DNA from 2 places in the Nostoc sp. FACHB-888 genome. Region 2 is predicted to be linked to the other one. Evidence: predicted binding sites of a transcription regulator. Region 2 holds the regulator's gene; the other holds the start of a gene.

Region 1 (5,907 bases), on a different contig from region 2:
GGGCGTGTCAGTTATGAATGGGAGACACCACCACCACAAGTAGACGAATTAAAGGAGACAATTCTAAATATTCTCAATCGAGAAGGGCGATCGCTTCTGGCTTTAAATGCACTCATTCAAGCACGGGATGCAGAAGCCGCGATCGCTCAAAAAACCATCGACTTACGCGAACAAGAAGCTGAAAATATCATTTGGCAATTTACCAAATACAAAGCTTTGGCAGTAATGCTCAATCCCATCGCCTTTTTAGATATCCTTGGCGGCACTGTTGCTGATTTGGCTTTAATTCGCGCCCTAGCTAGATTGTATGGTTTGCCGATGACTAGCTATGAAGCCGGGAAAATTTTAAAAACGATTTTATTTAGTTCTGGTGGCTTGCTACTGGGGGAATTAGGTAGCAGTTTGCTTTTGGGTTTGGGTAAAACTACTGCTGCAATAACCAGTGGTGACAATCCCAGCAATATTACTGCCTTTGCTGGCAGTGCGATCGCTCAAGCTGGTATCGCTGGTTATGGTGCATACTCCGTTGGCAAAGCTGCTCAGGTGTATCTCGAAAAAGGCTGCACTTGGGGGCAGTTGGGCGCTAGCAGTGTCATTCAAGAAATTCTCTCTCAAGTTGACCAAAATACAATTCTGTATCGCTTGCGACAAGAGTTGGGCATAAAGTATTGAGAATAAATAAAAATTGTTTCTCTTTTGTGATCGTTTATAAGTGTTTATCAACTTCTATCAAACTCTTCTGACAATTGACTGACATTCCGAATTTGGGATGCAAAACTGAGAACATGACCATCTCTGCTAGTGACTTTAACTAGTGGAATTCCCCTTGCTTTTTGAAGCAAAGATGATAAGAGGGTAATTCCCACTCAAATTTGCTCAAAAGATGGCGGTGTTTACCACCAGCTCTTTTGGGAAGCCTATCTAAACTGGAAATGTGAGCCAGCCCGGTGTTGTTGCTCCAACAAAGAAGGACTGGCAAAACCGCATAGTGAGCTTCCTGGGGTCATTGAAAGCTCATAGTTAATATCTATCTCTGTAACTTAAAGGTAAAAAGATCATGACAACTACCCTAAATTCATTTGAAACTGCTGGGGCGGCAAATCTTGAAGAAGTTATTATTGAAGCCATTACTGAAGCGCGTACAACTTGTGAGCTAAATGGCAGTGATTCTGCTGGTTGTGCCGTAGCTTGGGATATTGTGGAAGAATTACAAGCTGAGAAAGCAGATCAACAGCAAGCAAAATCAAAGAAAACTTCTTTGGATAATTATTGCGATCGCCATCCTGAATCCGTAGAATGTCTAATCTACGACCTTTAATTCTTCCGTAAATTAGTTGTTGCTGATTGCGTTATTTGCTTAATTGCCTCTAAATCAAGTGGTGGTATTTCACTTTCCATTCCCAACCACAAAAGATATTCGATATTCCCAGCAGGACCAGTGATCGGCGACCAAGTTAAGCCTTTATATTTCCATCCTAATTCGTGCGCTGCTTGCAACACTTGGAAAATGGCATCAGCTTGGTCGTTTGGATCTCGCACAACACCTTTTTTACCTACACGGGATCTGCCGACTTCAAACTGTGGCTTGACTAACAATACAGCTTCTCGGTTAGCTTGAGTTAGTTCCCACAAAGCAGGCAGAATTTTTGTTAGAGAAATAAACGATACATCGACCACCGCCAAATCAGGAATCGGGTCATCCTCGCCATATAACTCATCTGGCTGTAATTGTCGTAAATTGGTGCGTTCTCGTAAAATCACCCGCGAATCATTTCGCAACCGCCAATCAACTTGCCCGTAACCAACATCAATCCCGTAAACTTGTTTTGCTCCAGCTTGTAAAAGACAATCAGTAAAACCACCAGTAGAAATCCCACCATCTAAACAAATACGTTCTGCTACCGGAATGGCAAATACTGACAAAGCTCTGGAGAGTTTTTCACCGCCTCTAGAAACAAAAGGCGATCGCTCCTTAATATTTATTTGAGCAGCAATATCAACTTCTGTACCAGGCTTATCAACTAACTGCTGATTAACAGTAACTTCTCCCGCCTGAATTAACCGCTGTGCTAAGGCGCGAGAAGAACATAAATTAAGTTCTACTAATAGTGTGTCGAGTCGCTGTTTAGCCAATTAACTAGACTCTCCTGGTAAAATTAAAACCAAAACACGATTGATAATTCATAATTAGCGCCTCAAATATCAACAACTTCTATTGTGGCTTATAGCGCAATACGGTTGAGTTAAGCATTTCTTTCTTCTCTTTGCCTCCTTGGCGTCCTTCTCTAACGAAACGCTGCGCGTTGGGGGAAGCCTCTCGTAGAGATGGCGGTTCGTTAAAAAATTGACTTTGGCAAAAAGTTTTAGGCTTAACTGAACTGTATTGGCATTAGTCGAAGATAGCTCCAAAACTACAGCTTTAATCTAGTAAAATTATTTTTTGGCGATGAACACTTGGATAAAAAAGCGATCGCTCTTTTCTAACACAGACAACAAAAGTGCGATCGCTACTTATCTAGTTATATTTACGTCAGGGCAGACACCTTGCCCACCTACAATCTAGATATCCTGCTCGCTCAACTCGCGTGTGATGTGATCAAATGGTTCATCTACAAAAGCAGTATTACCCACACCTGCTGCTGCTACTTGCTCCTTGATCAGATCCTTAAGAATCTGGATACCGCGAACTGTAGGTCCAATAGGTACTCCTAGAGAATTGTAAGTTTCCCGTAGCCCTTGTAGCACTCGCTCATCCAACACATTGGTATTTCCAGCAACCAGCGCATAGGTGGCATAGCGCAGATAGTAGTCCATATCCCGCAGACAAGCTGCATAACGACGAGTTGTATAAGCATTTCCACCAGGGCGAATCAATTCTGGCAGTTCTTCAAATAACCTCAAACCAGCTTGCTTGACAAGTGCAGCCGCATTAGTATTTATTGCCGCCGCCGCTTGTACTCGTGCTGTACCACTGTCAAAGTAAGACTTCAGGCTATCGATCGCATTCCGGTCAAAATACCGACCAGCTAAGTCATAATTCTTAATTAAACTTGTTACTGCATCGCGCATTCTTTTTTCTCCCAATCCTTGCTATTTATGGTTTGATATTTATTTGGCTGCACTTATGCACCAGTAAATTTTTGTGCTATTTAAAATAGATTCGGCACAAAAACAATCTATCCACTATTTAAGGATTCTATGCCAAAGTTGACCCCTATATGATGAACTTTCCAGTTTTGTACAGATGATCCCTGAAAGGTTAATATAACCTGATAATCCAGATATCTGTAACACAAACTACAAAATCGGCTAATGTCTAGTATTTAAGATATTTCTGGTGTGTCACGGCCTGATTGAGATTTGCAGGGTTAGGATGCAATGTAAGATTCTAAGATTCTGGTTTACTTTAGGAAATTGGTAGAGAAGGAGTAACAATGACGACACCACAAGAAGTCTTGAAGAAAATTCAAGATGAAAAAATTCAGCTGATTGATCTCAAATTCATCGATACAGTAGGGACTTGGCAGCACCTTACACTGTACCAAAACCAAATCGATGAGACTGCATTCACTGATGGCGTAGCTTTTGACGGTTCCAGCATTCGAGGTTGGAAAGCGATTAACGAATCGGACATGATGATGGTACTCGACCCCAACACTGCTTGGATCGACCCATTTATGGAAGTCCCAACGCTAAGTATAATTTGTAGTATTAAAGACCCCCGCACGGGTGAACCCTACAACCGTTGCCCACGCGTTATTGCCCAAAAAGCAATAGATTACTTGATTTCCACTGGTCTTGGTGATACAGCCTTCTTTGGCCCTGAAGCTGAGTTCTTTATCTTTGACAGTGCTAGATTTGCCCAAACCGCTAACGAAGGCTACTACTTCTTAGACTCCGATGAAGGTGCTTGGAATTCTGGTAAAGCCGGTACAGAGAACAAACCCAACTTGGGGTACAAACCACGCTTCAAAGAAGGTTACTTCCCAGTTTCACCAACGGATTCTTTCCAAGATATCCGTACAGAGATGCTGTTGACAATGGCAGAATTAGGTGTACCTATTGAAAAGCATCACCATGAAGTTGCTACTGGTGGTCAGTGCGAACTAGGTTTCCGCTTTGGTAAGTTGATCCAAGCGGCTGACTGGTTGATGATTTACAAATATGTCATCAAGAACGTTGCTAAGAAATACGGCAAAACCGTTACCTTCATGCCAAAACCAATTTTTGGCGATAACGGTTCTGGAATGCACTGTCACCAATCCATCTGGAAAGATGGACAACCGTTGTTTGCAGGTGATAAGTATGCTGGCTTGAGTGAAATGGCGTTGTACTACATTGGTGGTCTTCTCAAACACGCACCAGCACTGTTAGCAATTACCAACCCCAGCACCAACTCATACAAGCGCCTAGTACCTGGTTATGAAGCGCCAGTGAATTTAGCTTACTCTGAAGGGAACCGTTCTGCTTCTATCCGTATTCCTCTATCTGGTAAGAACCCCAAAGCTAAACGTTTAGAATTCCGTTGTCCAGATGCTACATCTAACCCCTACTTGGCATTTGCTGCAATGCTTTGTGCTGGTATCGATGGCATCAAGAACAAAATCCATCCTGGTGAACCCTTAGATAAGAATATCTATGAACTCTCTCCAGAAGAACTAGCAAAGGTTCCTTCAACTCCCAGTTCTTTAGAATTGGCGTTGCAAGCACTGGAAGAAGATCACGCCTTCTTGACGGAGTCAGGCGTTTTCACGGAAGACTTTATCGAAAATTGGATTGACTACAAGCTAGGTAACGAAGTCAAGCAGTTGCAACTGCGTCCTCATCCCTACGAGTTTTACCTCTACTACGATGCTTAATTAAGTACCGTACCTAACTAAATGTATAAGTTTTGCCACCCTAGAGGGTGGCTTTTTTTCTAGAGTTGTCAGTTGAAACATTCACTTAAAAAATCAACTTTAAAACTCTTCAAACTTAGCTCATGGAAGCATGGCTGGGCCCATAAATCATCCGAGTGCTAGCGTCTACCTTCCCTTGAATCGGATTCCAGTAGTGAGATGCTTCTTCTGGAAGACCAAGTTCTTGTGCAGCCCGCATCAACATCGATTGTTGGCGATTCTTGACTTGTTGATGTTCACGCACCATTAACGCACGAGATTTATCTGCAATAGACATAACCATAGTCCTCTCTATTTGTGAATATATAATTTTTGGTTTCTCTATAAACTACTATAGCGAAAATTCTGTAACATAAGCTACTTTTTATAAAAGTTTATATTTACCTTTGCTGACAATATCAGGTATTTTCCCCCAAAGCTCGAAAAATCCTTCCTAATCTACCTTTGATGGCTAAAATCATCTGGCTTCGATTTGTCTCACCTGAGAGCCTTTACCTTTCTAACAGTCAATAATTTTTTCGTTACAATTATTTACATAGAAGTATCAAAACTTTAGCTATTTTTATGCCTGAGAGTTTAACTAAGCTGACTTATCAAACCTTTCAACAGAGCAAAAATTACTTTGGTCTGGCTCACAAAATATTAAGTTCACGGTTGAGAAACCTGGTGTATCCTACGCTTGAACAAAAGAGCAAGCCCATCCCGAATGAGCTTTTACTCAAACTTCAACAGAGACTGAATCAGTTGCTGGAAGCAGACTGGCAAGATACCCAAAAAGGTGTATACCCGGAAAGTTTATTGTTTGACAACCCTTGGGATGACTTTTTCCGCTACTATCCCTTGGTATGTCTAGATTTACCTCAAACCTGGGAGCGGGTTCAACAACAGAATTACCAAAATTTTTCGCCCGAAATTGACACAGATGGTTATCCTAGCTACTACGTGCAGAACTTCCATCACCAAAGCAATGGCTACTTGAGTGACTTGTCAGCCAATTTATATGACTTAC
Region 2 (5,907 bases):
TTTGGAATAGCCCAGCAGCTAGCTGCAAAAATTCCCAGCCAGTGAGATAGTCATACAAATAGGGATTTTCCGGCAGATAGCCGATATGTTGCTTAACAGTGCGATCGCCTATTGGCTTACCCAATAATAATCCCCGTCCAGAGCTAGGACGAATAATTCCCAGCAACAATTTTAAAAGGGTTGTTTTCCCAGCACCGTTTGGCCCTAGCAACCCAAAGGTTTCGCCTTTGTAAACTGTTAAAGAACAGTTTTTAAGAGATACAACTTTTTGATTTAGCCAAAAACCAGTGCGATAGACTTTTCGTAACTCAGAAGTCAGAACTACTGGCGCAGTGTCTGCCGTATTGAGTTGAGAATCAGGGTCATCTGCAACAGACTTCATCTCGGTTCAATTACTAATTACCAGCTTGGTATTAATTACAGGTTACCCGGTAGCCTGATAATAACCATCACCGAGCAGTGTGTCAATTATTGCAAACTGGGAATTGGGGATTGGGGAGAATAACTACCGCCCCATGCTCAATGCCCTATTTGACTCCTTTCATAGAACGCCTTTAGAACTGGGAATTACACCAGCACGACGGGGGTCGATTTCCACCGCCATCTGTGTTGCCCTTGCAAAGGCTTTAAATGTTGCTTCAATAATGTGATGGGAATTAATTCCATCCAGTTGCCGAATATGCAGTGTCATTTGGCTATGGTTCACGATCGCCACAAAAAATTCGCGTACTAGTTGGGTGTCATAGGTTCCTACACGCTGAGTAGGAATTTGCAAGCCGTAGCTGAGGTGAGGGCGTCCAGAAAAGTCTAGCGTTACCTCAACCAAGGCTTCATCTAGTGGCGCACGAAAATTACCAAAGCGAACAATGCCTTTTCTGTCGCCTAGTGCTTGGTTAAAAGCTTGCCCTAAGGTAATACCTACATCTTCGTTGGTGTGGTGATCATCAATTTCCCAATCTCCCTTGGCTTGGACATCTATATCAATCAGCCCGTGGGAGGCAATTTGATGCAACATGTGATCCAAAAACGGAATACCTGTTGCTGCTGTACAAGTTCCTCTACCATCCAGATTGATGGTAACTTGCACATCAGTTTCACCAGTAGTGCGGTGAACAGTGGCAATCCGAGAGGTTTTAGTTGAATTATCGTAGTTTGAATTAACTTGGCGATTGGTTGTTTGCATCGGGAATGGGGAATGGAGCATAGGGAATGGGGCATGGAGAATTGGCAAGAATTTTACTAATACTCAATGTCCAATGCCCCAATTATCTTACATTCCCATAATTTCATATCCTGCATCTACATATAGAACTTGTCCGGTAATACCGCTAGACAAATCACTACATAAAAAAGCGGCAGTGTTGCCCACTTCTAGCTGAGTGACGGTGCGTCGTAGGGGAGCTACTTCTTCTACATGATGAATCATATCCAAAATTCCACCCACTGCTGAAGATGCCAGAGTGCGGATGGGGCCTGCGGAGATGGCATTGACGCGGATATTTTGCGGACCTAGTTCAGCAGCTAGGTAGCGCACACTAATTTCTAACCCCGCCTTGGCAACTCCCATAACGTTGTAATTAGGAATTGCCCTGACACCGCCTAAATATGTCAAGGTGACGATACTACCTCCCTCTGTCATCAAAGGTTTAGCCGCACCGCTTAACTGCACCAGCGAGTAGGTACTAATTTCTAAGGCGGTGTTGAAGCCAGAACGAGACGTTTGGCTAAAATCTCCAGTCAAATCGTCTTTGCTGGCAAAAGCAAGACAATGGATAAGGATGTCTAGCTTTCCCCACTTTTCGCGGATTGTCTCAAAGGTAGATTGAATCTGCTCATCATTTTGGACATTACAGGGAAGAAATAAGCTGGGATTGAGGGGTTCTACCAATTCCGCAACTTTTTTCTCCATTTTGCCGCGTTCATCCGGCAGGTAGGTAATACCCAGGTTTGCTCCGGCTTTATGCAGCTGTTGGGCGATGCCCCAGGCGATCGAGCGGTTATTGGCAATACCTGTAACAAGAGCATTTTTTCCAGTCAGATTCAGCATAGAAATTGTTAATGCGATCGATCATTAGGAGCATACTAGAATCTGAGGCACGTTTTGTCTTCGTTTTACACAGGATTTGCAAAAATGAATATTGATAAGGGTGTTTTCTATGACAAAAATCTTGATTTTTTATAAAGATATTCTCAAAATATCTTTATTTGTTCTTTAAAAAACCCTTTTTAATACTGCTATTGGAAGTACTTATCAACAATTAGTAGCTTAAAGGATCAACAATTATGTATCATTGTAAACAAAGAGTTATGAAGAGATTAGTTTGAGTATAGGAAAGTACAGAAAGGTTGACGGTGCTTTATTCATTTTTCGGGTGTATTCTTAGGTAATCAGTTTTTGTTTTTCCGGCATTGGGTAGGGGAAGGGAGATGATCGTGACACAAGATAAAGCCCTAGCAAATGTATTTCGTCAGATGGCGACCGGGGCGTTTCCGCCAGTTGTGGAAACGTTTGAACGCAATAAAACGATCTTTTTTCCTGGCGATCCTGCCGAACGAGTTTATTTTCTTTTGAAAGGTGCTGTTAAACTTTCCAGGGTGTACGAGGCAGGAGAGGAAATAACGGTAGCGTTGCTGCGGGAAAATAGTGTATTTGGTGTATTGTCATTGCTGACGGGAAATAAATCGGATAGGTTTTACCATGCGGTTGCATTTACTCCTGCGGAATTACTGTCAGCACCAATTGAACAAGTGGAGCAAGCACTCAAGGAAAATCCAGAATTATCAATGTTAATGCTGCGAGGTCTGTCTTCGCGCATTTTACAAACGGAGATGATGATTGAAACTCTCGCTCACCGAGATATGGGTTCTAGATTGGTGAGTTTTTTGCTAATTCTCTGTCGAGATTTTGGGGTTCCTTGTGCAGATGGGATCACAATTGATTTGAAGTTATCTCATCAAGCGATCGCAGAAGCAATTGGTTCAACTCGTGTTACCGTCACTAGGCTACTAGGGGATTTACGTGAAAAAAAGATGATTTCTATTCACAAAAAGAAGATTACTGTGCATAAACCTGTTACCTTAAGTAGGCAATTCACATAAAATCAATTGGAGAAAGGGGAATCGGCACGTGTTCTATTTTGAAAAATGACACTAATAGCTAGAGGTAAATCTAAAATTGAGTAATTTCAGCTATTGCCAATTTCCACTTCTCCCCAGACAATGGTTAAAAGTAGTAGGCTGTATCTGGAAGGATTTCGGTAGCTAAAGATGACCACCGGATACATCCTCATAGCAGCAATTTTAATTCTGGGAGGCGTAATTGCAACCGTGGGCGATCGCATCGGCACACGAGTTGGCAAAGCCCGCCTCTCACTTTTTAACCTTCGTCCGAAAAATACTGCTGTATTGGTAACTATTTTTACGGGCGGTTTGATTTCAGCATCAACATTAGGAATTTTATTCGCTGCCGACGAAGGCTTGCGAAAGGGAGTCTTTGAGTTAGAGGATATTCAAACAGACCTCAGACAGAAGCGGGAACAGCTAAAAACCGCAGAAACTCAAAAAAGTCAGGTAGAGAGTGAGCTAAACCAAGCAAGAATTGCCCAAGCAAAAGCACAACAAGACTTACAGACAATTAATAAATCTTTGCAGGCGGCGAATGCCAAACAACTGCAAACACAAGCTCAGTTGAACCGCACCATTAGTCAACAAGCCCAAACTCAAACTCAACTCCAACGCACTCAAGGTCAGCTAGGACAAGTTGTAACTCAATACCAAAAAGCCATAGCTGAATTGCAAAGCGTTTACAATCAGAGAAAAGAGCTACAGACGGCAGTTGAGCAACTGAAGACAGAACGCCAAAGACTGTATGCTGAAGCTAAAAAAGCGATTGATGAAGCCAAAACAGCAATTGAAAAACGCGATCGCGAGCTTGCTAATCGCCAAGAAGTCATAGAAGAACGCGATCGCAAAATTGCCCAACTCGATCAACTGATTCAAAAGCGTAATGTAGAAGTTGCAGCGCGAGAGCAAGTGATTGCCAAACGGGAATCACGCCTCAAAGAATTGGAAGCACAACAGCAGCAACTAGAACTTGAAGTTGCAAGGTTAGAAAAATATTATCAGTCCTACCGCGACCTGCGTTTAGGTAAGCTGGCCTTAGTTCGCGGTCAAGTTCTGGCCGCAGGTGTAGTTCGTGTTACGCAACCTACTGCTGCTCGTCAGGCAGTGGAACAACTTTTACAAGAAGCTAACCGCAACGCCAACCTCGAATTAAGTGAGCCTGGGGCAAATTCTGCAAATGCAGAGCTACTACGCTTCACCCAAGAGAGGGTTGAGAAATTGAGCCAGCAGATTGAGGATGGTCAAGAATACGTGGTGCGAATTTTCTCGGCTGGTAATTATGTCAGGGGAGAAAAGCAGATAGAGTTTTTCGCTGATACCGCTCGGAATGAATTGGTTTTTTCGCAAGGCGCGGTGCTGGCCACAACTACTGCTGATTCCAAAACCATGACATCGTATCAGTTACAGCAGCGACTGGAAATACTGATTTCTGCTTCCCAGTTTCGTGCCCGTAACGCCGGAATTATCGAAAATGTGCAAGTAGACGGGACTTTTCTGCGCTTTATCAACCAATTAAGACAGTACAATCAACCATTGGAAATCAAAGCGATCGCAGCAAACGATACTTATACAGCCGGACCATTGAGAGTAAAATTAGTGGCAATAGTCAACGGACAAATTATCTTTAGTACTTAAAAAATTATTTGCACACTGTTATTAGTAAGATTTAAACATATTGAAAAGCAGCCAAAATAGTTGCTGTGATTGCATTTATTCATTTATAATTCTTAATTTTTAATTTTAATTTATTATGACTTTCCGGGAATTTTCACCAATGCAACCAGTCATCTTGGGGTTTGATCCAGGTCGAGATAAGTGTGGTTTAGCGGTGATGGGACTGGATCGGCAATTGTATTATCATCATGTCGTACTGGCAAAAGAAGCGATCGCTACCATTGAGACACTGCGTCAAAAGTTTCCGATCTCCTTGATGGTGATGGGCGACCAAACTACAGCCAAGCAGTGGAGACAGCAGTTATATCAAGAATTGACAGAACCGTTGAGTATTATTTTAGTGGATGAGCGCTACACAACCTTAGAAGCACGCGATCGCTATTGGCAAATGTTCCCACCCAAAGGGCTAACAAAGCTATTACCACAGGGTCTGCGACAGCCACCAAGACCGATAGATGACATTGTTGCCATCCTCTTAATCGAAAGATACTTAAATCGCCTCACAGAATCAACACTCAGCAGTCAGGAGTGAGGAATTAGATCATTAACTCCTAACTCCTAACTACTAACTACTAACTTTTAAAGTTCCGCCCGAATAGTAAAAGCATAATCTCCTCCAGGCTCTAGTTGATAATCTTGTTGCTCCAAGAATCGACCAAGGGGTTCTTTGATTAAGGCGCGGCCTTGGGAAGGCTTGACGGCAAGTTCTCCCCGGCGAAAATGCCACTGAAAATGCCACTCAAACTCACCGGCACTCACTTCGCCCTCAAGGAAGCCGTGTTGCCAGGATTGGCGGGTAATTCTGACATGGGCAGTGGTTTCTGGCAGTCGTCTTTTGGCACTCACTATGCTTTATGTCAAGTGTAGAATAACAGCCGATCACGTAGGCTATTTATTTTATTTACCAAACATAGCTTAATTAAACAAACTGACAAAGTAGGTATTTATAGTTGACTAATACAGCGCTGCGGAAATAAATAACCCATTCCAAATCAGGGAAACGCTTACGCTGTATTGATTCATTTTGACTTTTGACTTCCGCCTTGCGTACTAGGTTGTGTTAATGAGCCGAATGACTTCAGCTTCAGGGAACATTGTCAGGGAATGGAA

The links. Region 2 encodes NtcA, which controls nitrogen genes in cyanobacteria. Its sites were predicted from a motif close to TNTGTANNNNNNNNTACANA; they were not measured.
Region 1: a site for NtcA is predicted at 3,285-3,304, ahead of glnA (type I glutamate--ammonia ligase). Genes of this name have one in related genera too.

Annotation. Positions count from the first base shown of each region.
Region 1 is NZ_JACJQM010000002.1:14,464-20,370, forward strand. Features, by position in the region: gene H6G26_RS01400 (DUF697 domain-containing protein) at 1-672, shown strand, start outside; gene H6G26_RS01405 (Calvin cycle protein CP12) at 1,058-1,318, shown strand; gene H6G26_RS01410 (TlyA family RNA methyltransferase) at 1,315-2,133, opposite strand; gene apcB (allophycocyanin subunit beta) at 2,560-3,069, opposite strand; gene glnA (type I glutamate--ammonia ligase) at 3,435-4,859, shown strand; gene H6G26_RS01425 (hypothetical protein) at 4,975-5,175, opposite strand; gene H6G26_RS01430 (class I SAM-dependent methyltransferase) at 5,463-5,907, shown strand, end outside.
Region 2 is NZ_JACJQM010000015.1:48,281-54,187, reverse strand. Features, by position in the region: gene H6G26_RS12060 (ABC transporter ATP-binding protein) at 1-382, opposite strand, end outside; gene hisB (imidazoleglycerol-phosphate dehydratase HisB) at 542-1,183, opposite strand; gene fabI (enoyl-ACP reductase FabI) at 1,271-2,047, opposite strand; gene ntcA (global nitrogen regulator NtcA) at 2,428-3,099, shown strand; gene H6G26_RS12040 (DUF3084 domain-containing protein) at 3,268-4,758, shown strand; gene H6G26_RS12035 (pre-16S rRNA-processing nuclease YqgF) at 4,874-5,329, shown strand; gene H6G26_RS12030 (DUF3146 family protein) at 5,377-5,643, opposite strand.